3 regions of the Paenibacillus sp. PvR098 genome follow, and region 3 is predicted to be linked to each of the others. Evidence: riboswitches for the same ligand, from Rfam matches in the RefSeq annotation. Region 3 holds a riboswitch; each other region holds the start of a gene.
The links. Region 3 has a riboswitch for cyclic di-AMP ahead of JOE45_RS23275 (C40 family peptidase). Riboswitches for the same ligand answer to the same signal wherever they lie in the genome.
Positions count from the first base shown of each region.

Region 1 (4,245 bases), 2.6 Mb from region 3:
AGTCAGACACCGTGACGAATCGGTACCCTCTTTGTGTAAGCTCCGGTAAAATTCGTTTGAGCGCCTCCACGGTCTGAGTACAGTCCCCTTGAAGATCGTGGAACAGAATGATATCACCGTTGTGAAGATTGTTAAGAACTTGACGGACGATGTTGTCTACGCCCGGTTTTTTCCAATCCTTAGTATCCTGATACCAAGACCACATGACCACCGTCAGCTTATCCTCCTTCACGGAGTGCAGCAGCGCATCGTTATAAAAGCCTCCGGGAGGGCGAAAAACATGCGGCATTTGTTCGGTTATATCAAAGATTACCTCCTGCGTTTGGCGAATCTCTTCTACGAGACGTTCCGGAGGGTAATTTTTCAAATAATGATGGTCAAAGGTGTGGTTGGCGATTTCGTGTCCCTCGTTCACTTCACGAATGGCGATAACCGGATACATCTGCACGCGTTTGCCGATCACGAAAAAAGTCGCTTTAGCTCCGTACTGGTTTAATAAATCCAAAATTTGCGGCGTAAACACGGGGTTGGGTCCGTCATCAAAGGTTAGGGCGATCAGCTTCTGGTCCGTTTCTACGTTCCATACGACTTCACTGTTCTGGGGAGCAGCGGCACCGGTAAGAAAAGTGAACACCAAGCAAAGCATAAGCATACGAATTCGACGACGCATGAAATTTCCACCTCCGTTCTGACCTGACCAAACTTAGGGTTTGGCCTTCCGACCCAAAGTATACGGCGAGTTCGGCAGCCAAAAAAAAGCAGTCGCCTCAGCTGAGACGACTGCTTTTGATAATGGATGAGAAACAAATAATATCAGGAACCTACAACATATACTTTCACTTGCTGAATACCGAACGTTCTTGCTTCGCTCTTGCTCTCGGGCAGGAAAATATCAATGCGGTTACCTTTTACGGCACCACCCGTATCGGTTGCCATAGCGTACATCCCGCCGGCAGGAAGACCGTCATACGTGTAACCCTCCACATACACCTTAGATCCGAGCGGAATGACGGACGGGTCCACAGCAATAGTACCCAGCCGAAGCGCGTTGCCCATATAGTCCAGCCCTGCATAACCGCCGTTCTCATCTGCAGATGCGGTGTATGCCGTCGCTTTGGCTTCAATCATTTTGGAGTAATTCATCACAGAGTTCACTGATCTATACCAAGCGGGCGCATGGTATTGTCCATCTGCGCTCAGTATCGCAATCCGGTTAACTTTGTCCCACTGTGTTTTGATGCCGAAGGAATCGGAAATCAGTCGAAAGGGGACGTAGACACGCCCATCTACAAACTTGGCAGTGTCTTTAATTCGGGTCGGTTTTCCATTGACGGTAATGATAGGATCACCTGTAGTGAACGAAACGGTTTTGTCAGCGTTCTTCATTGTAATGGTGAATTGGGAACCGTCTTGTTTCCAGTGGAGCTTGTACCCGAGCTTGTCCGTAACCGCTCTTGCAGGGACTTGGAGCTTATGATTCTCATCCACGAAAGGCTGTGCATCCGGGAATGCCACCAGCTTTTCATTCACCTGTACCTTGACATCGTGGGCCACACGCACAGGTTTTTCTGCATGCGCGGGCGAGGATACCTGAATCACGGCTGGTACGGCAAAGACGCACGCGAGAAGCATGTTTCTAAATCGGAACTTCATTATTGTATTCCTCCTGTTCATGCCTCCGAGGTTAGTTGTCGGGTTCGGGAAGAGGTTGTTCCCTAGCGCGCAGCAGTCATGCCTGCAAGCATTCACCCCAATTGCTCAGTCCCCCGTACGTACACAAAATAGGCTATACGATTCGGCTTTTAAAAATTTAACATAGGATGATTTCAGGTTCAATGCATAAAATCATCCAATGATTACCCGATAATGGAAATGCTTCTAGCCCGTAGTCCGGAAATTTTCCTCAGGTGGGATAATCCTGTACAATAAAATGAACGATATGGACACCATGGAGGGGGGAGGATCCCATGTATAGACGCGACTATCTCATGCGATTGATTGAGCAGACGACGGAAGTGCTGCATAAGGTGATGTTTGCGAGGAATAATCATCGATTGCAGGAAGCGCTCGAATTGTTAAATCAGGCGATGCGTCAATTGTTAGGACTAAACTCAAAGCTGGTACACGCATTATCTACTAAAGATTTACTCGCTTTGCTTTCAAAGGATGGAGATATCGATCAAGGAAAAGTGCTGGCCCTAGGGGATATGCTGAATGCCCAGGCCGCTGCACACGAAGAGAGCGGTCATACGGCTGAGGCGCGGAAAGCTGGCTTGAAGGTGCTTGAGATTCTGCTCTTCGCTAGAGAAATGGATTCCCGAGGGGAGCTGGCGGAACTGTTTCAAGCACGAATTGATACGTCACTTCAAGTTATAGGCCGCGCCCCCATGTCGATGGACACGCTGCATAAGCTGGTTTTTTATTATGACGACCATGGACAATACGGAAAAAGCGAGGATGTATTATTTCATTTATTGGAGGAATTACAAGAGGAAGAGCAGCGCACGGAGGAACTGGCGGCAGTCTTAGATGAAGGGATTCGTATGTATGAGCGCTGGCTGTCTGTCGAAGTAGAGCAGCTTAATGCTGGTAACCTAACGAAGATAGAAGTGGAAGAAGGGCTCGATGAACTAAAGAATATAAAAATAAAATATGTAAATATCAGGTAATATTCCAGTGAATAGGGTTTGAAATGCGAACTATTATTTGTGTCTTTTTAAAGAATGTTCGTCTTTCATAGTTGACATGGGGTGTTAAAGCCTGTTAAACTGAAAACGTAAGAAGAATGGAAAATAGATAGTGAAAAAGTCGAATAATCTCGTATATCGTCGGGAATAAGGCCCGAAAGTTTCTACCCGAAAACCTTAAATTTTTGGACTACGAGTGAGCGTTAGTTTTTAGAAGGTCAGCACATTGGTGCATGGCCTTAGCTTGCGCTTGTGGGTGTTCTTGTCGTCCTGCCGATAGACTGTGCGTAAGTGGTTCAGTATCTATCTAAAGGGCGTTTTGTTTTTTACGATAAAGAAAGTATATATTTTCAGCAGAGCTGAACAATTTCTTTATCACAAGAAAACCTACCTTTGAATCGCGGTCGCTCATCCATGAATGGCCTCGTTAAAGGTTTTCTTATATAACATTGATGATAACGACATGGAGGTTTACGGATGTCAGTTCTTGTAGGAGTCATTATGGGCAGCCAGTCCGACTGGGAAACGATGAAGCATGCATGCGATATGCTGGAGGAACTGGGTGTACCTTATGAGAAAAAGGTCGTTTCAGCACATCGTACGCCTGACCTGATGTTTGAATATGCGGCGTCAGCGGAAGAGCGGGGGCTGAAGGTCATTATCGCCGGGGCGGGAGGAGCTGCGCATCTGCCGGGTATGGTGGCGGCGAAAACGGTGCTTCCGGTCATCGGCGTTCCAGTCAAAACCTCCACGCTGAACGGCCTGGATTCACTGCTGTCGATCGTGCAGATGCCGGGTGGCGTTCCCGTGGCGACGGTGGCGATCGGCCATGCAGGAGCAACGAATGCCGGACTTCTCGCAGCACAGATCCTGGGAGCGTTTGATCCGGAGCTGCGGCGGAAAGTGACGCAAAGGCGGGAGCGTATCGCAGAGACGGTAATGGAAAAGAGCGTGCTGGAATGACGCAAGAAAAAGTGGCCAGCAAGGCATACGATCCAAATCGCGTGTATGCTCCGGGTGCAACGATCGGTATCCTTGGGGGCGGTCAGCTTGGCCGGATGCTGGCTTTAGCCGGACGCGCGATGGGTTACCGTTTTGTAACGCTGGATCCCATACCTGATGCGCCCTGCGGGCAGGTAGCCGATCAACAGATCGTCGCAGAATATCATGATGCGGCGGCAGCGAGGCAGCTAGCGCAGCAGGCGGATGTCATCACGTATGAATTCGAGAATGTAGACGCGGAAGTAACTTCTCTGTTGATGGCGGAATCGTACGTGCCGCAGGGCAGCAAGCTGCTCTACACCACGCAGCATCGCCTGCGCGAGAAACGGGCGATTGAATCGGCAGGAGTCAAGGTAGCGCCATATGCCGAGATCCGAAGCGTAGTGGAACTCCGTGAAGCGGTACTGAGATTCGGAACGCCCTGCGTGCTCAAAACGGCGACTGGCGGCTACGACGGTAAAGGCCAATGGGTCATTCGCTCGTTGGAAGAGGTACAGGATGCCTATGATACTTTGAGCAAGGCGAAGACGGAGCTGGTGTTGGAGCAGTTCATCCG
Region 1 covers NZ_JAFIBU010000001.1:2,621,841-2,626,085, reverse strand. The annotation lists gene JOE45_RS13015 (polysaccharide deacetylase family protein) at 1-670, opposite strand, end outside; gene JOE45_RS13010 (stalk domain-containing protein) at 814-1,653, opposite strand; cyclic di-AMP (ydaO/yuaA leader) riboswitch at 1,659-1,811, opposite strand; gene JOE45_RS13005 (DUF6483 family protein) at 1,968-2,669, shown strand; purine riboswitch at 2,799-2,900, shown strand; gene purE (5-(carboxyamino)imidazole ribonucleotide mutase) at 3,165-3,650, shown strand; gene purK (5-(carboxyamino)imidazole ribonucleotide synthase) at 3,647-4,245, shown strand, end outside.
Region 1: another riboswitch for cyclic di-AMP. It lies ahead of JOE45_RS13010 (stalk domain-containing protein); the one in region 3 lies ahead of JOE45_RS23275 (C40 family peptidase).

Region 2 (4,245 bases), 2.7 Mb from region 3:
TATGTGTAACTGTCCAGCAGCTCCAGCGTTTGCCGGAAACATATACAAAGCCCACAAGGACATTTTTAAAGCGAACAAATTAGCTCGCGTATATTCGAACCACCCCAGATACCACGAATAATTTATTCTAGCGAATCATTTGGTTGCAGCAAAGCAGCAACTTTTCGGTATAGTAAAAGCGTCTAATGAGTAGTGAAAAAATGAATGGTCATATAAGAAGGAGGAGCACAGTGGGAAATAACGTATATAAGGTATCGGGAATGATCTTTATGATCACAAGTGGAATATTGTACACTGCGGAAAGAATTGTTGAAAAGCTTTCTGCAGCCATGGTGGCAGCAGGGTATGCTTCCGGCGGAATAGGAACGGATAGAACCGTGAATTACTCCCATTTTTTTGAGAACTTTTTTGTCTGGTTTTTTCTCTTTATTGGATTCATTTTATTGGCTTACGGATTCCCAAAAGACAGAAATGAATGATCGAGCCGGTGAGATTCAGGGTGGATAACCTGCTTCTCCTCGGATTTTAATTTGGGCAGTGGGTTAGAGAAGTCTTGACAATGATATTGATTATCATTACCATATACTCATGACTATAATGATAATAATTATCAATATCATTTGGGTTGGTGAAAATGAACGATCTAAATGGTCTAGGAGGCTAAGAGTGGAAACCAAATCTGTTATTGAAGATAAGTGTGTGGGTGATTGCAACAAGCAGGACTTGTGTGCTTCGGTCTCCAAAATGGTTCGGGAGGATCCCATCGGTTCGGCAGCCATGCATGAACGTTATTTGTTCGTCGAAGTGCCGGTTCCCTGGGATTATGATGTCAAAGCTTCCAAGCATTTTCCGAAGGGCTTTATTGAAGTACTCAAAAGGGCAGCGGAGAATGAGCAGGATTTTCGTTTTTTGTCGTTTGTATCGGATGCTCATCCCTCACCCGCAGGATACAGAAGAGTGATGTATTATCAGAAGCCATCTTCCCCGTTTGCAGGGTATGAGAAGAAAGAATATGTCGTTCCCGCAGCAGAGTTAAACGTGTTAGCTGAGGCGCTTCTAAATGGCTCCGAACCTATGGATCGTTTTGAACCCTATGCGTTTGATGGTGATCATGTTAGGGATTTGTTTGTCTGTACACATGGAAGTCATGATGTGTGCTGCGGTAAGTTTGGTTACCCAATGTATAAAATACTTGAAGAGAATTATGCCGCGAAATCGTCTGGAAAGCTCAGAGTCTGGCGCGTCAGTCATTTTGGCGGTCATCGGCATGCGCCTACGATCGCCGATTTGCCCGAAGGGCGCTATTGGGCTCAAGTGGAGCCGGAAGATCTTGACACGCTTGTTCTTCGTCAAGGGCCATTTGCTCATATTTCCCGAAAATACCGGGGGTGGGGCGGTATTGGAAAATATGAGCAAATGGTCGAGCGTGAGATATTCATTCGTGAAGGTTGGAGTTGGATTGACTACAACAAGAAAGGCACGGTGTTGAAGGAGGAAGGACATTCCATGGTGGTGAGAATAGATTATTCTTCGGCTGACGGGGCGGTTTCTGGAACATATGAAGGAACGGTTGTTCCCACAGGCAGCGTCAAAATGGGCGGTTGTGGAAGTGAAGTGAAAGATGTTCAGCAATACAATGTTCTTAATGTAATGAAGCTCTAATCCATAAGGCAGCAGAGAACAAGGGGACACCCGCCGCGGATCAAGGAAGGCGGCACAGGAGGAAAGAACGATAAAGCATAAGATGGGGAAACGAAAGTCCCTGCCGATCCCCAGAAGAATAGATTAGGTATTTGGGTGATCATGCTGCTTTTACTTTTATTGGTACTCTCAGAATCATATTTTGGATAAAAAAGGGAGGATGTGATAATTTACAGGAGTTCCTCTAAGGAATCTTTTCAAAAAAATGGTATAAATAGTAGTGAAAGTGTTTCTTTGATTGACTAAGGTTTAACTATTATGTATTATTAGAATACGCTTAATTTCCGATTACCTTAATTGGAAAGCGGGGGAACCATTTTTTTGGGGCGAATCAAGATTGTAGGGAACCATCTTTCCCGAGCCCGACAGCTAACCTCGTCAGCAGTTAGATGGGTCAAATTCGTTTTTAGCGAATAAATGTATATACATTGACCCGTATAGCGGGTCTTTTATTTTTTAGGCCCGTTAATAGCTAGTGACCGTTGGATGAATCCACGATCATGCTGCTCATTACGGGTTTTTTGATGTGGTAAGTAAGCTTTAAAGGGGGCGCTGTCGCGAAGGGATATTCCTTGAGATAAGGAGATTTGATCAATCATGATTATGAAAACAAAAGACGGAAAAGTCGTCGAGATCTTAAGAATCTAGTAGAGAAGAGGTCCTAATATAAACGGAAAAGCAAGGATATAGAGATAACGAAAGGAAGATGTCATGATCCAGAGAATTAGTGCCGCTCATTTACAGCAGCTTTCTAAAGAACAAGAAGTAAAGCTTCGTAATCAATGGATTCCGCAAGAAGGAGAATACATCTTCTTCAGCGGACAAGAAGAGATGATTTATTACCTGGGCGGCGTTCAGAAGGATAGGTCGCTTCCACTGCTGACGATTGGACAAATGCTGGCGTATATACATAAATACGAGCATTCGGTTTGTATTGATCGCCAATCTAACGAATGGAAAATAACGACTTCAAAGCATGAAGTGAAAGCACCCGAGCTATGCGATGCTCTATGGGAAGCCACGAAATCCCACTTATAGCCTTTGTGCTGCTATCCGTACTCAATTCCAGCGCATTTTCTTTACTGGTTACCATTCTATTAACCATCTGGTGTATTAAGAAAGGTAATTGGTATGCTCCTCCGATACTAACCGTTGCTATTATCCCTTATTTTATGCAGAGCTCTGACTCCTGGCTCATTCCTATATCTGTGGGTGTTTCCTTACTTGGAGTGCTCGCTGTGATCGATGTTGTCGAAAAAAGGCTTGGCCATGAAACGACCTCGCTCCGGTAAATCATTACTGGACTAGGTCGTTTCGTACGACTCTGCTCCTTATAGCGTTTTTTTTGACGCGGTTATGCTGCTTACTTTACCCACTGAACAATATCCTCTATGCTTTGTCTTGTTTTTGGACGGTGCGGGTCCTGAGCCCGGTATCCAAACGCTGCCATCACCGATATATCCAGATTCCCGTTTTCCAACAAGCCTTCTTCATCAAGGATCTGATGTACCTCATCAAATTGGAACCCTTCGATAGGACAGGAATCGATTCCGATCAGAGCCGCCGCGGTCATCATATTGGCAAGGGCGATATACGTTTGCTTACAAGCCCAATCGAACAAGGTGCGCTCATTTTCAAGCAAATGAAGATCTGATTCCTGGAATTTTCTATACACGGTCGGGATGCGTTCCAGCGCTTCATCGGTCATGTTTTTCACATTTTTACACAGGTTGAATACATAATCAGAATCGTATCTTACGTTTCTACGGGCGAGAATAATCACAAAATGACTAGCGGTTGGCAGTTGTCCCTGGGCTCCCCAGGAAACTTGCTTTAGCTTTTCTCTCAATCGTTCATTTTGGATGATTAAGAACTTCCATGGCTCAAAACCGACGGAGCTTGGAGACAATCTCCCTGTTTCCAAAATAAATCGAAAATCCTCCTCCGATATTTTTCTCGTCGGGTCGAATTGTTTTGTGGCATGTCGGAAATAGAAGGCGTCCAGTATATCTTGTTTTTTGGTCGTTGTGTGGTTCATGGTTCATTCTTCCTTTCCATGCTGTTCATGATCTTTACATCATACCATAATTCCCCCGTCCTGCTTAAATCACCATAACCATTGACAAGGTATGCTGCTGATAAAGCTTAATATTATCCACAGATTTATCCACATCATTCACAGGAAGCTTATCCACATTGTATACATATTTTTTGATCTATATCCACATATCCACAGCTCAAGTTGTCCACATGTGACTATCTTTACTGCTTGCCTTCTGCAACTGCAATCATTAAGATATAGTTTTGAGATATACAATCATCCTTAAACCGTGATAAGAGGTAGTTATGGCGACTATTCATGATGTGGCGAAGAAGGCGGGAGTATCCGTAACGACGGTTTCCCGCGTGTTGAACAACCGTGGTTATATCAGCGAGGCGACCCGGAGCAAAGTGTACCAAACGATGGATGAATTGGGTTATCAACCGAATGAAATTGCACGCTCGCTGCTGCGGAAGCAGTCGAACCTTATCGGGTTGATTATT
Region 2 covers NZ_JAFIBU010000001.1:2,758,055-2,762,299, reverse strand. The annotation lists gene JOE45_RS13650 (hypothetical protein) at 231-479, shown strand; gene JOE45_RS13645 (sucrase ferredoxin) at 667-1,662, shown strand; cyclic di-AMP (ydaO/yuaA leader) riboswitch at 1,966-2,100, shown strand; gene JOE45_RS13640 (hypothetical protein) at 2,413-2,739, shown strand; gene JOE45_RS13635 (NAD(P)H-dependent oxidoreductase) at 3,065-3,739, opposite strand; gene JOE45_RS13630 (LacI family DNA-binding transcriptional regulator) at 4,048-4,245, shown strand, end outside.
Region 2: another riboswitch for cyclic di-AMP. It lies ahead of JOE45_RS13640 (hypothetical protein); the one in region 3 lies ahead of JOE45_RS23275 (C40 family peptidase).

Region 3 (4,245 bases):
TTGGCGGCCTGCCCCCTGCAACCATGTAAAGCATATTAACAAAATCTTCAGGAGTTTTGTCAGATTCCAGAAACAGCATGTCAAACTCCTTCTCCGTTAAAACTCCCCTTTGAAACAGCAAATACAATAGCGGTTTTACCATATCGTTCATCCAAACTCCTCCTATGTCAAAGAAATTTACTAAGATCTCAGTATTGTAATAACATTATATTCGAATTTTTCAATCTTATACTAAAATTGCGCCGGTTGGCAGACATCTCCTTAATAAAGCAGGCTCCGGAGCGGAGCCCTTTTCAACTGAGCTTCTACGACCGAGAACCATATGATGGTGTGTGGATCTTGCTTTCTATGTAGCCAAACTAATTTATGGAGATGCCAACACCATTTCTCTTCACTTCGGTTAAAATTAAAAAACTTGGTAAAACAACAATTTTAAGAGTAGCATGGATCAACTTCGATTAGCTAAAAACTAATTTTGCTTCTCCATCCCTGCTGAAATAGACTAAGGTCAACTAAATTTTGAAAGGGAGAAATTCTTGAATCCGGTTATTGGTCTAGAACATATCAAAAGATTCTTCATGCCAATTCGAAATCACCTTGTTCAACCAGACTGTAGAAATCCTCTTTGACTTCGTTCAGTTGCTTGATAAACGGTCTGAGTTCGTCGGCCGAAGCCCAAAGATTTTATTGAAGAAAACGCTCGGGACTTAATCTTTAGTCATGCTGCGTTCGAGTACTAAGTGGTATAGATAAATCTCTCTCTATCGGTATCATCCCACAACAAATTCCTTGAATTTACTGTGGTGGATTTTGACATATAAAGAAGGCTGTCGAGACTTTCTCGACAGCCTAAAACTGTCCATTCGGACAGATTATCTATATTTTATTACATATTGAATTACACAACTCGCTTTGACCCTACAAATTTAGACCCCCAATAGAAACTACTGAGAGAATCAACCTTTACACCACTGTTCGTAGCGGAAATAAACGAATTGTTTCCGACATAGATACCGACGTGAGAAACTTTCTTTCCCGTTTCAGAGAAAAAAACCAAATCCCCGTTTTTAGGTGCTGTTACCCAAGTGCCCACAGTAGCCATTTGCGCGGACGTTCTTGGCAGGTTTACGCCATTTGGGGAATAAACGTATTTCATAAAGCCTGAGCAGTCAAAGCCATTTGGTGTCAAGCCACCCCAAAGATAAGCAGTGCCTATATACTTTTTGGCATCCTGTACGATTTTGTCGCCCACGGTACTAACAGGGGCGGGGGCAGGGGCAGGGGCAGGAGCCGTGACTGCGGGCCGGTGCCAAGCAGGAGCATGATTTTTGCCATCTTTACTAATGATGGCACCAAAATTATTTTTGTCCCACTGAACGCGGAATCCAAACAACTCACTCACGAATCGGAGTGGAACATAAACGCGCCCTTCCTGGAATACCGCTTTCGTGCCGAAACTCTGTTTCTGGCCGTTTACGACAGCTTCCGATGACCCAGATAAGAGAACCACCGATTTCTCTGGCCCTTCAATTGTTACTTTCACCTGCTGTCCATTCTTGTCTGAACTTATTTTATACCCTAGTTCTTCGGAAATGAAACGGACGGGCACCATCGTGTTTTGGTTTTTATCAATGAAAGGTTGCGCATCGGGAAACCTAATGAGCTTATCATCGACTTGAACCCGAACATTATAGTTGTACGTAGCGGCATGGGTTGAAGGGGTTGGAAAGATACCGGACAACAAAATTGTGCTCGACAATACAAGCACGGTACTAATTTTCTTCAAATCTTTTCCTCCATTGAGCCTCCGAGGTTAGTTGACGGGTTCGGGAAGAGGGTTCCCTGGTCTGCCTTAATAAATCAAACGTTCACCCCAATAAAAAATCCCCCGTACTAATGAATTCTATATTCATTAGATTCGGCAAAAAGTTTTGTCACACAATTATAAATTTATCATATTCGATACTAGCAGATATACCCAACCATTGACGAAATTCCGAACTATTTGTCGAATTTAATTTCTATTTTCATATAATTACCTTTTTTTGTGTGCTTTTTATGCGAAAAACTTGTTTTCCTTTGAAACATTAGACAGAACTGAAAAAACGCAAAAAAAGCGGCTGCACTAAGAATGCACGACCACCGTGTATGATTGACATTATGGGGCTGCCGACAAAACGAGCGAGCTCGAATTGGACTTTATCTAAAAATGTGTATGATGTTACTATGTTACGTACGCCCTAGCACCATACAACACTACTTGTCCATCAATAAACAACTTCATGGCCCACTAAATAGCAGGCCACTGCATAAGGAAGCTATCTTTTCTGTTTATAAAACTCATGATACAGCTTCATTAACGCACGCTTCTCGATCCGCGATACATACGAACGCGATATGCCCAGCTCCTTCGCAATTTCGCGCTGCGTACGCTCTTCTCCTCCCGCCTCAAGTCCAAAACGGCCAACGACCACCTCCCGCTCCCGTCCGTCTAAAATATCCAGGTTGCGGTATATTTTCGATTTTTCAATCTTCAACTGTACCTTATCCACGACGTCATCGGCTTCCGTTCCGAGAATGTCAATCAATGTAATTTCATTTCCTTCTTTATCCGTACCAATCGGGTCATGAAGCGATACGTCTTTGCGGGTCTTTTTCAACGAACGCAGATGCATCAGGATCTCATTCTCAATACACCTAGCCGCGAACGTAGCCAATTTGGTTCCTTTATCCGGAGAAAACGATTCGATCGCTTTGATTAACCCTATCGTGCCAATAGAAATGAGATCTTCTAAGTCCTCTCCTGTATTATCGAATTTCTTGAGGTTGTGTTCGAACTCCTATGTCATTCTTTTGCTGCATAAGCTTGTCAAATGCCCCTACGGACATAATGACGAGCTCAGGCTTCTCTAGATCATTACTTTCAAAGCGTAATATGATTTCGTTGAAGAACATTTCGATAATATGTCGCTTGAATTGAAAAGTCAGCTTTTCTGGTTCCTTGAGCCTTTCTTGAATGTGATTGATGAAGCTCATTAATTTATCTAAAGTATGTTCATCATTATGGATCGTCTGTATTTGAATACTGTAATGGTTTAGTTCTTGTTTGAGTTTAATGACAGTGTCATTCAATCGTTTTAAGTCAGTTATCATTTCTTCTTCCGAGATCACATCGCGCCAGAACATGAGTTTTACCTTTTCCTTCTCTTTATATCTTTGCTCGATTTCCCGCTCCAAGGTTTGAACACGAAGCTGAAGCTCCTGAGCTCCACCTTTCGATGTTTGATCGATTTGTTTTAGATAATGCTCCGGCTCACTGACAAGTGCAACAACCTGGTTCCACATATAATCTTCGAGCAGTTCGGCTCGTAATGATTGGCTAGGACATCTTTTCACCCCAGGTCCATACTTTTTTGGAGCAAGATTTGGGCATCGATAACACCGGTACTTCATTCTTTTGCCCGTCTCCTTATCAAGGCTGCCAGAGTATGTTGTTGCATCCCAAGTCCTTCCGCAATGACCGCATTTTAATAATGATTTGAGTAAGAATTCGTATGTTTGATTACCAACATGTTTATTTGTTATGTTTCTCTCTTTTTGCTTTTGTGCTAAATGAAACAAAGGCTGATCAATAACGGGTGACACGGGTACATGTAACCAATCTTCCTCTTCACGCAAACTTAGGGTCCGTTTGGGATTCCCAGATTTCGTTGTTTGACCTTTGACTTTTTTAGATTGTCTGCGATTATAATAATAGTTTCCTATGTAGATCTCAGAAGATAAAATTCTGCCTATACTGGAAGCGCTCCAATTCTTTGATTCGCCCCTCTTGGGCATCACACCACACTTTATCAATCGCTCGCCTATCTCCCTTGTCGTTAAATTTTCATAAATGTACCACTCATAAATCATCTTCACGTATTGTGCCTCATGCGTATTTATAATGAGCTGCCCATTCTCATCTTTGTCATAACCAAAGGGCGCGACACGCATAGGCATAATCTTTTTCAGTTCTCGTACCGCGCGTTCTCTACCCCTTACTGTCCTTTTCCGTATGAGGGCAAGTTCATAGCTAGCAATAGCAGATATAATGTTGAAAAAAAGGATACCTTCAGGAGATTTCTCAAACTCCGTATCCGTAAAAAAAATCTCAGCCCCACTTTTCTCAAATTCGCGAACCACAATTAACTTATCCGTAAGGTCACGGCTTAGACGGTCCGGGTGGGTACAAATAACGTGTGAGAT
Region 3 covers NZ_JAFIBU010000001.1:42,694-46,938, reverse strand. The annotation lists gene JOE45_RS00255 (hypothetical protein) at 1-151, opposite strand, end outside; gene JOE45_RS23275 (C40 family peptidase) at 899-1,786, opposite strand; cyclic di-AMP (ydaO/yuaA leader) riboswitch at 1,788-1,934, opposite strand; partial or broken gene sigK (RNA polymerase sporulation sigma factor SigK) at 2,319-2,831, opposite strand; gene JOE45_RS00235 (recombinase family protein) at 2,809-4,245, opposite strand, start outside.